One region of the Pseudoalteromonas sp. NEC-BIFX-2020_002 genome, then DNA from elsewhere that is predicted to be linked to it. Evidence: predicted binding sites of a transcription regulator. Region 1 holds the regulator's gene; each other region holds the start of a gene.
What was found. Region 1 encodes ArgR, which controls arginine synthesis, uptake and breakdown. Its sites were predicted from a motif close to ANTGAATANNTATTCANT; they were not measured.
Positions count from the first base shown of each region.

Region 2: HJP15_RS09640 (arginase family protein) is a predicted target of ArgR. The motif match lies at 1,525-1,542, and genes of this name have one in related genera.
Region 3: HJP15_RS17265 (OadG family protein) is a predicted target of ArgR. The motif match lies at 2,424-2,441, and genes of this name have one in related genera.
Region 4: gltB (glutamate synthase large subunit) is a predicted target of ArgR. The motif match lies at 2,509-2,526, and genes of this name have one in related genera.

Region 1 is NZ_JABEPJ010000008.1:19,252-23,474, forward strand. Features, by position in the region: gene HJP15_RS10505 (ABC transporter permease) at 1-34, shown strand, start outside; gene HJP15_RS10510 (ABC transporter ATP-binding protein) at 35-1,084, shown strand; gene HJP15_RS10515 (Dyp-type peroxidase) at 1,148-2,047, shown strand; gene argR (transcriptional regulator ArgR) at 2,044-2,511, opposite strand; gene mdh (malate dehydrogenase) at 2,729-3,664, shown strand; gene ispB (octaprenyl diphosphate synthase) at 3,749-4,223, opposite strand, start outside.
Region 2 is NZ_JABEPJ010000007.1:52,701-56,923, forward strand. Features, by position in the region: gene HJP15_RS09635 (transporter substrate-binding domain-containing protein) at 1-270, opposite strand, end outside; gene HJP15_RS09640 (arginase family protein) at 394-1,503, opposite strand; gene udp (uridine phosphorylase) at 1,935-2,690, shown strand; gene cdd (cytidine deaminase) at 2,687-3,622, opposite strand; gene HJP15_RS09655 (hypothetical protein) at 3,672-4,049, opposite strand.
Region 3 is NZ_JABEPJ010000018.1:21,243-25,465, reverse strand. Features, by position in the region: gene era (GTPase Era) at 1-23, shown strand, start outside; gene recO (DNA repair protein RecO) at 41-733, shown strand; gene pdxJ (pyridoxine 5'-phosphate synthase) at 770-1,501, shown strand; gene HJP15_RS17275 (hypothetical protein) at 1,564-1,755, opposite strand; gene HJP15_RS17270 (DUF1328 domain-containing protein) at 1,813-1,986, opposite strand; gene HJP15_RS17265 (OadG family protein) at 2,512-2,757, shown strand; gene oadA (sodium-extruding oxaloacetate decarboxylase subunit alpha) at 2,768-4,223, shown strand, end outside.
Region 4 is NZ_JABEPJ010000024.1:50,694-54,916, reverse strand. Features, by position in the region: gene gltB (glutamate synthase large subunit) at 1-2,405, opposite strand, end outside; gene HJP15_RS19735 (efflux RND transporter periplasmic adaptor subunit) at 3,253-4,223, shown strand, end outside.

The DNA.
Region 1 (4,223 bases):
TTTTGTTAATCGCTCAATGGAGCAACGTAGTTAAATGAGCAGTTTAGTCTTAGATAATTTATCGTATCAGTATAACGGCACCGCAGTGATTGAAAATCTAGATTTAACTGTCGCCAAAGATGAGATCGTTTGTTTGCTTGGTGCAAGTGGTTGTGGAAAGACCACGACATTAAAAGCAATAGCAGGGTTAATAGAAGCCAAGCAAGGTAAAGTCTTTATTGATGGTAAGTTGGTAAGTGATGAGCAGTTATTTTTGGCGCCAGAGTATCGTAATATCGGTATGATGTTTCAAGATTATGCATTGTTCCCACATTTAACAGTGGCTGATAATATTGCATTTGGGTTAGCTAAAATGCCAAAAGCACAAAAGCAGCAACGTGTTGATGAAATGCTTGAATTGGTGCATTTAATTGGTTGTGCTAAACGTTTTCCACACCAATTGTCTGGCGGCCAGCAGCAGCGAGTCGCGATTGCGAGGGCACTCGCTTATAAACCTAGTTTATTATTATTAGATGAACCATTTTCAAATATTGATACCCAAGTACGATTTGAATTAATTGCTGATATCCGTCGTATTATTAAAGCGCAGCGCGTGTCTGCAGTATTTGTTACACACTCAAAAGAGGAAGCATTTGCATTCTCTGACACTTTGGCGGTGATGCATCGCGGAAAAATTGCTCAACAGGGCACCGCTGAGCAACTTTTTAGCTCTCCGAGTTCAAAGGTGGTTGCAGAGTTTCTAGGTCAAGGCATATACTTGGACGCAGAAGCATTAACGGCAACTGAATATAATACTGCATACGGGCGTGTTGAATCATTTGCTGCACGAGGTTCTCAGGCTCAACTAGGTCAGATATATATTCGCCCACATCACCTTTTATTAACCGCGGTTTCAATAGGTGAGGAGGGTATTAATACAGTAACTATTATCAATAGTCGCTTTATTGGCTCCCATTATGTTTATAAAGTAATGATTGCACAGCAAGAAATAGAAGTTGCAGCTCAATTAGACCAGTCATTTAAAGAGAATGATCAGGTTACAATAAAAATAAAACCGCACACGGTAAACTTTTTCGCTAGTTAGAGTAGTGACTTTTTATTTTAAAGCAAAAGCGCCGTGTATGAGACTTTGAGTTAAGGAAATACCATGGCGCAAGCGCAATCGGGGATTTGTGCTGAGGCAAACCTACACGGTTTGCATTTATTTTTTAATGTATTTGATGGTCATGACGAGTCATTGCGTAAAAAATTAAAGCGAGTCAGTGTGATTCAAGACGAGTTCGCTGATCAATTTTCAGAATCTATGCTCTCAAGCCTTGTAGCTGTAGGCGCGCAGTATTGGCCACATGTTTTACCTGAGTTCATTCCAAGCCAACTACAAAGCTTTCCTAATATTACGCATAATGATCATGTTATGGGGGCACAGCCGTTCGATTTATTTGTACAAATTCGTTCAGATAGAGAAGACGTAAACCATTTGTTCGCATTACAAATACTTAAATTGTTTGCCCCTGATGTTGAGCTTGTTGAGCAAGTACGTAATTTTCGCTTTTTAGATGGGCGCGACTTTAATGGTTTTATACTCGGGGGGGATACCCCCCATGGTCGTCAAAAGCGAATCACGGCTTTAGTTAGCAGGCCGGGGCACTTTGAAGATCAAGGTAGTTATATCCATGTGCAGCGTTATAAGCATGATTTGAGTGTATGGCAGCATCTATCATTACATGAGCAAGAGCAAATAATGGGGCGTACGCGATTAGATAACACGCTGATCATACCACCGTTAGAAACCAGTCATGCAGTACGAACTGAACTTAAAGACGAGCAAGGTCAAGCGTTGCTTCTCAATCAAAGCATGCCTTACGGTGATGTAAATGAGCAAGGTGTATTAGCAATAAGCTGCGGCGCATTTGGCTCGGTGTTCGAGCAGGTGTTACGTAGCCGTTTAGGGCAGGGCGAATGCTATGACCATTGGCTTGATTTTACACAAGCTGATATGGGGTCGGCATTCTTTGCCCCGTCAATTAACTTTTTAAAGCAGCTTTAAACCGTATCAAATAAAAGACGAACACGCTCAAGGGTTACATCAATTTCTGAAATTTTAGCTGGGGCAATAAAAATAGTGTCGTCTCCGGCAATTGTACCCAAAACACCATCTGCTTTACCTAATGAATCGAGTAAGCGAGCAATTAATTGTGCAGCACCTGGGCTGGTGCGAATAATGATCATCATCTCATTATGCATAATATCAATCACTAATTGGCGCAATGGGCTTTTTGCTGTAGGTACACCCATTTCAGCGGGTAGGCAATATACCATCTCTTGTTTTGCATTACGTGTGCGTACGGCGCCAAATTTACTCAACATGCGCGATACTTTACTCTGGCTGATATTATCAAAACCTTGCTCTTTTAGAGCGTCTACGATTTCGCCTTGAGAACCAAAATTCTCTTCTTTTAAAAGTGATTTAAAGGCTTTCACCAGTGCTTCTTGTTTATCATGTGGTTGCATGTTGCTGTTCTGCTCTTGTTATTTGATGAGCTAAATTCTACACAAAAATGAATATTTATGCAGTAGTTGTTTGTCGTATGCGCTTTGTAAACAAGAAAGTTTACAACTATGGTCGAAATTATATGCAAAATAAGCAGGATAAATTTGTCTTTAGGCATTAATTTCATTATCTTTAGAGCCACAAATATTTCCCTATCTCAAATTACGGAGAATTCCAATGAAAGTTGCTGTATTAGGTGCTGCAGGCGGTATCGGCCAAGCGTTGTCTTTATTATTAAAAACAGGTTTACCAGCTGGTTCTGAATTATCACTTTATGATGTTGCTCCAGTTGTTCCTGGTGTTGCTGTTGACCTTTCTCACATCCCAACAGATGTTAAAGTTGCTGGTTTTGGTGCTGACGCACTTGACCAAGCGTTAACGGGTTGTGATATCGTGCTTATCCCTGCGGGTATGCCACGTAAGCCTGGTATGGACCGTGCTGATTTATTCAACGTAAATGCGGGTATCATCAAAACATTAGCAGAAGGTATCGTTGCTAATTGTCCTACTGCACTTGTGGGTATTATTACAAACCCAGTAAATGGCACTGTGCCAATTGTTGCTGAAGTTTTCAAAAAAGCAGGTACTTACGATGCTAAGCGTGTTTTCGGTATCACTACTTTAGATGTGATCCGTTCTGAAGCGTTCGTAGCTGAGCTTAAAGGTGTTGATGTTGCAACTGTGAAAGTACCAGTAATTGGTGGTCACTCAGGCACAACTATTCTTCCTCTTTTATCTCAAGTTGAAGGTGTTAGCTTTACTGATGAAGAAGTTGCAGCACTTACTCCACGTATCCAAAATGCAGGTACTGAAGTAGTAAATGCTAAAGCTGGCGGTGGTTCTGCTACATTATCAATGGGTGCTGCTGCAGCACGTTTTTGTATGTCTTTAGTTAAAGGCCTACAAGGTGAAGACGTTGTAGATTATGCATACGTTGCAGTTGAAAATGGCGATGCAGAATACTTCGCTCATCCAGTACGTTTAGGTAAAAATGGCGTAGAAGAGATTCTTTCTTACGGCGAACTAAGCGCGTTTGAGTTACAAGCTAAAAACGATATGCTTGATACGCTGAAAAAAGACATCCAAGAAGGTGTTGATTTCATCAACGCTTAACCTTGCTTATATCGCCAGCTGTTGGCGGTAATAAAAAAGCCTGCAATTGCAGGCTTTTTTGTGCTCGAAATCAAATTGTTAATTTTAGTGACTACGATCAACAGCAATACGGGCTAGGCTAACTAAGGCTTCTTTATAAGGCGAATCAGCTAACACAGATAAACAAGCAATGGCTTTATCTGCTTCTTCGTTTGCTTTATTCATGGTGAACTCGAGTGCATTTGTTTCATTTAGCGTATTGAGTATTGCGTCTAAGTGCTCCATACCATTACTGTGCTCAATTGCATCACGAATTAGCTGAACCTGTTCAGCATTACCTTGTTGCATAGCATAGATAAGTGGCAGGGTTGGTTTACCTTCAGCTAAATCATCACCAATGTTTTTACCTAACTGATCTGCATCTGCATTGTAATCAAGTACATCATCAACCAATTGAAAAGCAGTACCTAAATGCATCCCGTATAAATTGAGTGCTTTAAGTGTTTTTTCATTTTGTTCAGTAATGACTGCAGCAAGCCCTGTAGCAGCTTCGAATAACTTAGCTGTCTTAGAGTAAATA
Region 2 (4,223 bases), on a different contig from region 1:
TTCTCGCTCTGATGAACGAACGACTGAGAAAATACATGTTTGGGGGTCTCTTAAGGCTGTATTAAATACGGTACTCCAATTATTAACTGAAAGTGTGTAATCAATCTTTGCTTGATCAAGTACTAAGCGTACTTTATCGGCAACATAACCCACTAAACGATCGTTTTCATCTAAGTATTGGGCAGGCGGGAAGTTTTCCGTAACTACATGTAATTTAGCTACGCATTGATTACTAATAATTATAAATAAAAAATAACACCATTTAGCCACTGTTGCCCCACAGATTTTTTTTATATCATTCTTTTATATAAGTTGAATATAGCGGCAAATTACGGGTATGTGAATAAAAACAGACCACAAAGGGTCTGTTTTTTAATGCGTACCGAATAAAACTTAACGATTCATTGCATTAATTAAAAATGCTGAGATTTTAGCACCTTCCCTAAGCGTTGTGTCTGAGCTTGATTGACCAACTAATGAACTGTCTGTAAATGGGGCAATCTCCATCATATCAGCACCTGTAATTGGAAATTCATCCGCCAGTGCGACTAAAATATCGAGGGCATGTTGTGGCGTTAAGCCATTGCCTTCTGGTGTGCCCGTCGCTGAAGCAAATTCTTCATCTAGCGCATCAATATCAAAACTAACATAAAGCTCATCAACGTTATCTGCTTTTAGCTGTGCAATCGCATCCGATGCAATTGCCTGCGCGCCACGTTCAATAATTTCATGTGCCCAATGCTGTTTAACACCAAACGTTGATTCCCAGTGTTCCTTTGGTTTACCACTTGAACGAATACCAAATTGGATAAGGTGATGCGGCGCTGGTAAAAATTCTAAAATATGCGTACACCATGAACCAAAACATAAATCAATGCCTAAACGTTCAACGAGTAAATCTGTGTGGGCATCAAAATGAATAATAGCGGTGCGTTTACCTTGCGCGCGTTTTGCTTTTAAATACGCTTTTGTTAACGGGTAACTAATTGAATGATCGCCACCGATGCCAAAAATTCCTTTATCAGTAAAGGTTGCGTAAAAGCTATCGCACACATCTTCAGTGATTGACAATGGGCTGACATAATATTCACTGCTTGGGTTATCGTATAATGCCTTTTGGCAGTTACTAATAGTCGTTTCATTTAGGTACTTATCATGCAATAAATGTGGGATCACACGCACATCACCTAAATCGAATGATTTAGCTTGAGGCTGCTGATCAATTAATGCTGAACGCAAAAACAATGGTCCCCAATTTGCTCCACGCAAAATCCCACCACCACAATCTGAACTAATTCCAAGCATAACTGCCTTATGCTCACTTTCTGGTAGATTAATTAACGAGTCACGCCATAGCACATCAACATTATCAGTTTGGCCATACAATTTATTACGCAGTGCTGCTTTTCTTTCTTGTGCTGTATTGACCGTAAATACACCATCACCCGGTGGACATAAACAGTGTTCAACTTTACTTTTAAATGTGTGCCATTGTGTGCTCATCACGATTCCTTACTTGGTATTTTTGCGTAGTTATGCAAAAGGCGCTGCAGAAAATAAATATAATAAAAGATTCATCTTGTTTTTGAATGGTCAAATTTAAGGCTGACTGTTTTTTATAGACCAAACAATAGAAATAATTAACCATTTATATAACAATATGTTATATAAATTTTCATACACCGGATAAATTAAAATTTAGTACTAATTAAGATAGATATAGTGTCTGCTAATACAAGTCAACAACCGCTGGTTTATCACAATATTGTTAAGTGCTTGAATATTCAAATGCACTGAATAAAGCATTATTTTATAAAACGGACATCCGTCCTGTACAGTGCTCGGTATTGTAGTAATTATGCTAAATTGACTATAACTCTGTAAGTTAACGTTACCACTTACGTTATCAACAAAAGTAATAATAAGGCCCCGTTATGGAAAAGGTATTTCACTTAGGACTCTCTCGCGATGATCTTCAAGGCGCAACATTAGCAATCGTTCCTGGCGATCCAGATCGCGCAGCACGTATTTCAACGTTCCTTGAAAACCCCACATGCCTTGCTCAAACTCGTGAGTTCCATGTTTATTTAGGGCAATTAAATGGCCATTCAGTGGTAATTTGTTCCACAGGTATTGGTGGACCTTCAACATCTATTGCAGTTGAAGAACTGGCCCAACTAGGTGTAGGTACATTCTTGCGTATAGGAACAACTGGCGCGATCCAACCACATATAAATGAAGGGGACATATTAATTAGCCAAGCATCTGTGCGTTTAGATGGTGCCAGTCAACACTTTGCTCCTCTTAGCTACCCTGCTGTATCTGATTTTTTTGCAACTCAAGCAATGGTTAATGCCTGTGGCAATTTAGGGATTGATTTTCACATTGGTATTACAGCATCAAGCGATACCTTTTACCCAGGCCAAGAACGTTACGATACGTATTCTGGTTATGTGCCAAAAGCATTTCAAGGTAGTTGTGAAGAATGGCAAAAACTAGGTGTAATGAATTATGAAATGGAATCAGCAACCTTATTTACTATGTGTGCAGCACTTGGTTTAAAAGCGGCTTGTGTAGCTGGTGTATTAGTGAACCGTACTCGCCAGGAAATACCAAATGTTGATCACGGCGAAATCGAGAAGAAATCAGTCGCCGTGGTTATCGAGGCTGCAAAAATACTTCTTGCTTAACAGGTCTTTATAAGCGCTAAACTATATGCGATCAACGCTGGTAAGTTACTATAACTTGCCAGTACTGATTCACTTACGTGTAACTGATTTTCCACTCCCTTAGTTTGTAGCAACTCAATACTTTTCACTGTTGTGTCATTCATACTTAAGCCCGCTAAATGCAACTGGCTAATTGCACTTTGTAGTGGTGCTAAACTTGGGCTATAGGCTGCATTTTCAGCATAACAGCCATAGAAGCAGCCATTATCAAACGTTGTAATTTTCACAGCGCAGTAATTAGCCGTATAAGGGACATAAGCTGTTAAAGCAAGCTTAGTAAGCGCAGTATCAATATCAGCGTTAGCCTCAAAAGTCTGCGTTTGTGGAGCTGGATTAAATAGGCTGTAATTATTACCTAAATCTTTTGGACCAAATGCATGTGGTAATAATTGGTTTAATTTAAATTGCTGATCAGGTAACAAAATATCAAATTTTTCTGCATCGGCAAGCTCATTCATAAACTGACGACAATAGCCACAAGGTGCATCACTTATTGCTATTTGCACAATTGTTTGTGCACCTTTAAGCCATGCGTTGTTTATCGCCGATTGCTCGGCATGTACCACCAAGCTCAATGGTTGTTTGGCGAATTCAACATTAGCACCAAAGTAAAAATTTATAGCATCATCACAATCAATACCAACAACAACAGCACCAACCAAAAAGTGAGAAATCGGTGCTACAGCAAACAATGAGGCTACCGGCAAACATGCACGTAAAAGCTCATCATGTGTAATTGTATATTGAGCGCAAAGCGCTTTAATGTCAGCAGCAAACAGCAATCCATGCTGTGTTTTAACTTGATTGAACAATGCTGTGCGCTGCGATTCATCAAATGAAAATGTGGTTTTATTTAATGAATCTTTTAATACAGAAGACGTTGATGCAGTCATAAACAATTTATTCTTATTTAATGGCTACACAGTGTAAAATGTTACAGGCCTAATTGCTAGGCTGATTTTCAAGCCAGTGCTTTGCACTACGAAAACACTCAAAATTCTCAGCCGTTATTTCAAAACGTTTCGCTTTTTGCAAAAATAAATCATGCATAAAACCATCAAAACTAACAATGCGAGCTATAAAACAGTGTTTAAGCCAGCTCGAAATCGCAGGCATAATGCTAAGTAAGTCACTTGCAGGAAAATCGTGTTTTAATTCAGATACATCTACCAATAATTTATTACATTTATAGATGCCAATATATTGTTCAGCTATTTGATAAAAAGTAATCACATCCTGTGCATTTGCAGTCCCTCGTAATGTCATCATTATTAATGATGTCGACGCATCATAAGTAATACAAGTAGAAACATTAGACATTAAACGGCTCTGTCAGTTAAGTAAAAGAGAATAAGATAAACTCTCATTCAAGGAGGTGAGTCATTGTAGTTTTTTCTTCGCCGCCGTCAATCATTATCATCCTAACTGGTCAGTCCATCCGACAGAAACAGATTAAAGTATTAGCAAAGACTACGAAAAAGGTAAAAATCATAC
Region 3 (4,223 bases), on a different contig from region 1:
GCTTAGGTTACGGTGAAGATTAATCACTTAAGTTACCGTTATGGATAGCGACTTCTACACAGCATATTTATTACATCGGCGTCCTTTTAGTGACTCGCAAGTAATGCTTGATATGCTGGTAGAAGGCGTTGGACAACTACGAATGCTTGCTCGCATAAGTGGTCGCCAGTCAACCAAACATAAAGCGCAGCTGCAACCTTTCCAAGCATTACTCGTAAACTATACGGGTAAAAATGATCTTAAATACATTCAACGTTTCGAATTGCATGGTACGCAATCCCCTTTAGTAGGCGATCAGCTTTACTGCGGCTTCTACTTAAATGAGTTAACAAATCGGATTGTGCCAATCAATGAGCCCATTGATCATGCCTATGAGCTTTATCGAACTCACTTACAGCAGCTAAATAAGCACCCTAATTTGCAAGCTGTATTACGCTCTTATGAATTTCAGTTACTAGAGCTTTTGGGTTATGGCGTTGATTTTAGTTTTGATGCCGCAGGCGATCCAATCACCTCAAAACAAACGTATAGTTATTTTGCTGAATATGGCTTTGTTGCACAGGAAAATCATGGCAGTGGCTTTTTAGGGGCGCAATTAAATGCGATTGCTGCTCATGACTTTAGTGCGCCGGATGTGTTATATATGGCAAAACAATTAAGTCGTCATTTAATGAAACCCTTACTGGGTAAAAAACCATTAAAAAGTAGAGAGCTTTTTAAACCGCAATCTTAGTACGGTATTTTTAACCGTTATTTTACAGGTAAAAAAATGAAAGATATTCTTTTGGGTATAAACGTTGATCATATTGCTACTTTACGCCAAGCCCGCGGTACTAGTTACCCGGATCCAGCTCATGCGGCAAGTGTTGCGGAGCATGCTGGTGCTGATGGGATCACCATTCATTTGCGTGAAGATCGCCGTCATATTCAAGATCGTGACGTATATGTGATGGCTAAAACAATTCAAACGCGTATGAACCTTGAAATAGCTGTTACTGATGAAATGATTGATATTGCGTTGGATGTAAAACCGGCTTACGTTTGCTTAGTACCAGAGAAACGGGAAGAGTTAACTACCGAAGGTGGCTTAGATGTTGTGGGTAACTTAGATAAAATTAAAGCCGCAACTGCAAAGCTGAGTGATGCAGGAATTAAAGTTTCATTATTTATTGACGCAGATAAAGCGCAATTAGATGCCGCTAAAGCATGTAATGCTCCTTACGTTGAAATACATACTGGCGCTTATGCAGATGCGCAAACTGACGCAGAGATGGGCAAAGAGCTTGAACATATTCGACAAGGTGTGAAATATGCGGCAGGTTTAGGGCTAATCGTCAATGCAGGGCATGGCCTTCATTATCACAACGTGAAGCCGATTGCCGCGATGGAAGAGATTTACGAGTTAAATATTGGCCACGCAATTGTTGCGCGTGCAGCCATTGATGGTTTAGATAAAGCAGTACGTGACATGAAGCGACTAATGCTTGAAGCACGGGCTTAAAGTTTGAATTCAGTCTAATAAAAAAAACGACTCAAAAGAGTCGTTTTTTTAAACTTACTTTATTAGCAGTTTGTTTCTTCAGCATTTACACCTTCTTTTACTTTTTCACAGGCGTCTTCGACTTTGTTTTGTACATCGGTTACAGCTTCATCTATGCGCTCACCTGCTTCTTCTGCGTGATTGTCTTCACAACCCATAATAAAAAAACTAGCGAAAAGGGCGATAACGGCTGTTTTTACTGTTGTAGATTTCATAATGTAATTCCTTGTAAATAAATATAGTGGTAATACTGTTGCGTTACTTTGTCTCAGCTACTTGGGCACGTTGCCACGTAGTGCGCCTGATACAAGAGAGATAACTAACAATACTAAAAAGATAAAAAATATAATCTTAGCAATTCCTGCTGCGGCACCTGCGATGCCACCAAAACCTAACACTGCAGCAATAAGTGCAATAACTAAAAATGTAATTGTCCAGCGTAACATTGTTTTCTCCTTGGTTAATTTGTACATATTAGATAATGCCATTTACATGCCAATATTAAAGTCCTTTAAAATCAGCTATTTACTTTTTCATTCGTTATAGGGAACAGTTTCATAGGAAATATTTACACGCTTTATGTGTAACTTGTTCTTAAGTAAAAAAAGGAATGTAAAATCACCACACTATTGGTAAGACCAATTAATTTAAGTGGTTTTTAGAAAAGAAATATTATCAAATATAGAGACTGCATAAATAGGGATGGAGCTTTGCATTCTATAGCTTATAAGTTTTGGCTATATTCGCTATTTTTATCATCTATATCTTGAAAAATAATAGCGATTTGTCGGGTGTTAAATTTAATGTGGGTATGTTAGCTTTATATTAATTGGTTTTACCAATTTACAAAGTGTTGGAAATGGTTAATTACTTTGATATGATTGTTGCATAGTTATTTATATAAAGTGGTTTTTTACCTGCTTTTGTTGCTTTGTTAACTATCAGGTATTGAATATATAAAGGGGCAGAGTATGAATATAGGTGAGTTACTAGCGACAGCAGCAAATTTGATGGCAACAGGCATGGTGGGCGTTTTTGTTTTTCTTTCATTGTTGATTTCAGCAATTGTATTAATGTCTAAGGTGGCGAGTCGTTTTGAGCAACCTATAGATGTACCAGCTCGTGCGCCATCAATCAAAGCGCAAGGTGTGCCAGATGCACACATTGCCGCAATTAGTGCTGCCATCGCTCAGTACAAAAATAAACAAAAATTATAAGGGGTGACTTATGGCTAAATTAAAACTAACAGAACTGGTACTTCGTGATGCTCATCAATCATTATTAGCAACGCGTATGCGTTTAGATGACATGTTACCTATTGCTGAAAAACTTGATGATGCAGGTTATTGGTCGATCGAATCATGGGGCGGTGCAACATTTGATTCGTGTATTCGCTATTTAGGAGAAGATCCATGGGAGCGTATTCGCGCCCTTAAAAAAGCAATGCCGAATACAAAGCAACAAATGCTGTTACGTGGTCAAAATCTTTTAGGTTACCGTCATTATGCTGATGATGTGGTAGAAAAATTTGTTGAGCGTGCACATAAAAATGGTGTAGATGTCTTTCGTATTTTTGATGCAATGAATGACGTGCGTAATTTAGAAACGGCAATCAAAGCCGCAATCAAAGTTGGTGCCCATGCACAAGGTACAATTTCATACACAGTAAGCCCAGTCCATACACTGGAGATGTGGCTAACACTTGCAAAACAGCTTGAAGATCTTGGTTGTCATTCAATTTGTATCAAAGATATGGCAGGTTTACTTAAACCATATGATGCTGAAAAGTTGATTAAAGGTTTAAAAGAAACGGTTTCTATACCAATTGCAATGCAATGTCATGCAACAACAGGTTTAAGTACAGCAACCTATCAAAAAGCGATTGATGCTGGCATCGATATGCTTGATACCGCTATTTCCTCAATGAGTATGACTTATGGACACAGTGCAACAGAGACCATTGTTTCTATAGTTGAAGGAACTGAGCGCGATACTGAACTTGATTTGAATCAGCTCGAAGAGATTGCCGCTTACTTCCGTGATGTACGTAAAAAGTATGCTGCATTTGAAGGCAGTTTAAAAGGTGTTGATGGTCGTATATTATTAGCGCAAGTGCCTGGCGGCATGTTAACTAACATGGAAAATCAACTTAAAGAACAAGGCGCAGCAGATAAACTTGATCAAGTGTTGCTTGAAATACCACGCGTTCGTGAAGATTTAGGTTTCTTGCCTTTAGTGACACCTACCTCGCAAATTGTAGGCACACAAGCTGTTTTAAATGTACTGACAGGTGAGCGTTATAAAACAATCACTAAAGAAACGGCAGGTGTATTAAAAGGTGAGTACGGAGCAACACCAGCGCCAATGAATAAAGAGCTACAAGAGCGCGTGCTTGATGGTGCAGACGTTATTACTTGTCGTCCTGCTGATTTATTAAAACCAGAACTTGAGACGCTGCAAGCTGAGTTATTAAAAGAAGCACAAGAGCAAGGTTTAATACTTGCTGATGAGCAAATAGACGACGTGCTAACGTATGCATTATTTCCACAAATTGGTTTGAAATTCATTAAAAACCGTAACAACCCTGATGCATTCGAAGCAATACCTGCGGCCCCAACGGCTCAATCAGAAAAACCAACTAAAACGAATAATAAAACAGTCACTGCTGAGCAGTACAGCGTAA
Region 4 (4,223 bases), on a different contig from region 1:
AGCGTTTGAATTACATCAGGGTTGTACGCGTGGTACTCACCACCATGAACATATTTTAATAAGCCGCCGTGGCTTAATAATTTACGTTTGCTCATTGCTAAGGTATGCAGTTTGCGTTGGTCATCGTCAAAGTCAGTAAAGCAGGCACCTTTAATACGACTTGCTACACCGTGGAAACACGTCTCAACAATACTGTCTGATAAGCCTACTGCTTCAAATAACATTGAACAACGATACGATGCCACGGTACTAATACCCATTTTTGACATGATCTTGTACAGGCCTTTGTTGATCGCATTACGATACGCCAAAGTAACCTGACAATAGCTTTTATTAATCACTTTATTGTCGCTCATCGCAACCAGTGATTCATACGCTAAGTATGGGTAAATAGCCGTTGCACCAAAACCAAGTAATACCGCAAACTGATGTGCGTCGCGCACACTGCCGGTTTCAATAATGATGTTTGATTCACAACGTAAATTGTTATCAACAAGACGCTTTTGCACCGCACCAACCGCCATAGCCGCAGGAATTGGTAATTGATTCTCATCAAAATTACGGTCACTTAAAAACAACATGACACAGCCAGCAGCCGCTTTTTCTTGTGCTTCATCACAAATACGAACTACCGCATCGCCCAGATTTTCATCTTTGTTGTAGGTAATGTCTATTTTGCAATAACTGTAGTGCGCTTGATCGGCGCTGAGTAATTGTTGCATGTCTGCATACATCAAAATAGGTGTATCAAACTGCAATCGCTTAGCGTGACCTGTGGTCTCATTAAATACGTTTTGCTCACTACCGATGCACGTTGCCAACGACATTACGTGATTTTCACGCAGTGGATCAATTGGTGGATTTGTAACTTGTGCAAACTTCTGGCGGAAGTAATCAAATAAAGAACGGTTACCTTCAGAGAGCACTGCAAATGGCGTGTCGTCCCCCATAGAACCCGTTGCTTCTTGACCAATTTCACCCATCACGCGAATAACGCTATCAAGCTCTTCATTGGTGTAGCCAAACATTTTTTGATATTTGGCCAAGGTTTCGTCATCAAATGAACGATTTCCTGCATCTTGTTCTGATAATTGCTCAAACGGGGTTAAACGCTTAACGTTTTCTTCAAGCCAAGCTTTGTATGGATGGCGAGATTTTAAATCCTGATCAATTTCATCAGAATGCCAAATTTTCCCCTGCTGAGTATCTATTACGAGTAACTCACCTGGACCGACTCGGCCTTTCTCAACCACTTCATCGGCGGTGTAATCCCAAATACCCACTTCAGAGGCAAGTGTGATAAAACCATCTTGGGTGATCACATAACGCGCAGGGCGCAGACCATTACGATCCAAGTTACACGCAGCAAAACGACCATCAGACATTACAATACCCGCTGGGCCATCCCATGGTTCCATGTGCATTGAGTTAAAGTCATAAAATGCCCGTAAGTCATCATCCATTGCACGGTTTTTTTGCCATGCCGGTGGCACAAGCATACGCATAGCACGGAACAAATCCATGCCGCCCGCTAAAAACAGCTCAAGCATGTTATCTAAGCTTGATGAATCTGAACCCGTTTCGTTTACAAACGGTGCTGCTGATTGTAAATCTGGGATCAGTGGCGATGAGAACTTATATGAACGTGCACGTGCCCATTGGCGGTTACCTTGAATGGTATTAATTTCACCATTGTGCGCTAAATAGCGAAATGGCTGTGCTAATGGCCAACGTGGCTGTGTATTTGTTGAAAAACGTTGGTGAAAAACACAAATCGCACTAGTCATGCGAATATCTGCCAAATCTAAATAAAAATTAGGCAAATCCACCGGCATCATTAGGCCTTTGTAGATAGTCACTAAGCCTGACAAGCTGGCAATATAAAAACCGTCGTCTTCGCTTAAACGCTTTTCAGCACGACGACGCGCAACATACAAACGGCGCTCTAAATCTTTAGGACGCCAACCTTCTGGTGCACTTACAAAGATTTGCTCAAACTTTGGTAGCTGCTTGATTGCAATAGGCCCTAAGCATGACTCATCAGTTGGTACTACACGCCAACCTTGAATATTGAGGGTTTCTTTTTCGAGTTCTTCACTCAATATATCTTTAGCAGCTTGCGCAAGTACTGGATCTGAATTTAGGAAAATCATACCTACAGCATAATTTTTACCCAGGTGCCAATTTTTTTCAGCGGCAATAGCGCGGAAGAAACTGTCTGGTTTTTGTAATAATAAACCACAGCCATCGCCTGTTTTACCGTCGGCTGATATACCACCACGGTGTTCCATACGGTCTAAACCCGTGATCGCTGTACGAATTAAGCGATGACTTGCCTGACCATTAACTTGGGCTATTAAGCCAAAGCCACAATTATCTTTTTCTAATTTTGAGTCGTATAACATAGACCCCTCCCCTTGCTACAACAGCTAGCTATGAATGACCTTCTCGACGGTTTGCTAGCAGACAGTCAAAACTATCGCCAATTGTACATTGAGTCAATAGTGCTTTGAATACATATTCACATTCTTGAATATTTCTCACCACAACACAATCTTTTTATTTCATGCCTTTTTTTAACATTTAGCGATATTTTGGTCATTATTTTTTTATGACACTGGTGTCATAATTAACAAGTTGTAAAATCACAAAATAAAAACAGTACAGTTTACGTAAACGTAAACCTCATTAAAAGTGAATAAATATTCACTAATCCATTCACCGATATATTTGCTTTAGCCTAAATAGTTGTCATTTAATTTGCACACTTGAGCAGCGTTACTCGTACCTGTAGAGCGCTGGCTCTAATCTAGACGCAAATTGTTATATATAAAAGGCAGCTAACTAATGCATAAAAATAATAAAATGTAGCTTTACTGCATAATTAATACTGATTGACCCTGCAAGTTTAAGAATTTAACCGCGCCCCTCTTTACCTCAACGCAAAGCATACATGTCCGCAGCGGACACTTTAACTGTCCGCGGACAGTTAAAAAATACAAAATAAAAATAATAAACAATAAAATCAAACACCTAAATATTGGCATGCTTTTCGGATAATAAACTTATGATAGTTAATGGACAGCACCATGTTTATTTTAAGCATTTTTTTAGTTTCGCCAGTTACCATGATTTTAGTTGCATACATGATCACTGTTTTTGAAAAATCACATGCCTAGCCATTCACTCGTGGCTTTGCCTTTAAAGCAAGCAACCCAATTTAGTTATGCTGATTTTAAGTAAGGGATAAAAATGATCAAAGATACCAGCGCACAAGATGTAAGCGTAAAACCTACAACTAACTATAAGAAGCCGTTGATCATTGTTTTGACTCTGCTGTTATTTATTGTTTTGTGTAGCCAAGTTTTTATTGCACAGACCTCTGCAAGCGTGTCTGTAGAACTTAAACGCGTAAATACAGCAACTGTGATTATTGATACGTTAATAAGAGACGTAGCCGCAAGTGGCAAAATAGTTGCTGCAAATGCGCCTCAGGTATACAGCCCTGAACGTGGTTTTGTAGATTTGAAAGTTAAAGCAGGTGATAAAGTACAACTAGGTGATGTTATAGCCACGTTAGAAAGCCCCGAATTAACTAACGAATTAAAACAACAACAATCTGTTTTGCAACGCTTACATGGAGAGCAACAACGCAAGCACTTAGAAGCCCGTCGTCAAACACTCAGCCTAAGTAAAACACTCGATATGGCTCAAGTTGAGCTCAATGCAGCGGATAGAGAAAATCGTCGCGCCCAACTTTCAATTGAAAAAAACCTTATCAGTCAAATTGATTTAGAAAAAGCGGTTGATGAGTTAGCGCGTGCAAAATTAACATTTAAACATGCACAACAAGAAGCTTTACTTGCTAAAGACACCCTTGCCTTTGAGCTACAAGCAGCACAAAGTGATGTTAACCGCCAACAGCTAGTCGTTGATGATTTAACGCGTAAAGTTAATAACTTATCTATTCAAGCATCGGTTACCGGTATTGTCGGGAATTTATTAGTGCAAGAGAAATCAGCCGTTATACAAAGCCAGGCACTGATGACTTTAGTTGATTTAAGTAATTTTGAAGCTCAACTACAAGTACCTGAAAGTTACGCCAACGAGCTGGGTTTAGGGATGCAAGTTGAATTAAAGCTCGGCGCTAGAACTGTAATGGGTGTACTTTCTGCGATCTCCCCTGAAGTTAATAATCGCGAAGTCACCACCCGTGTCCGTTT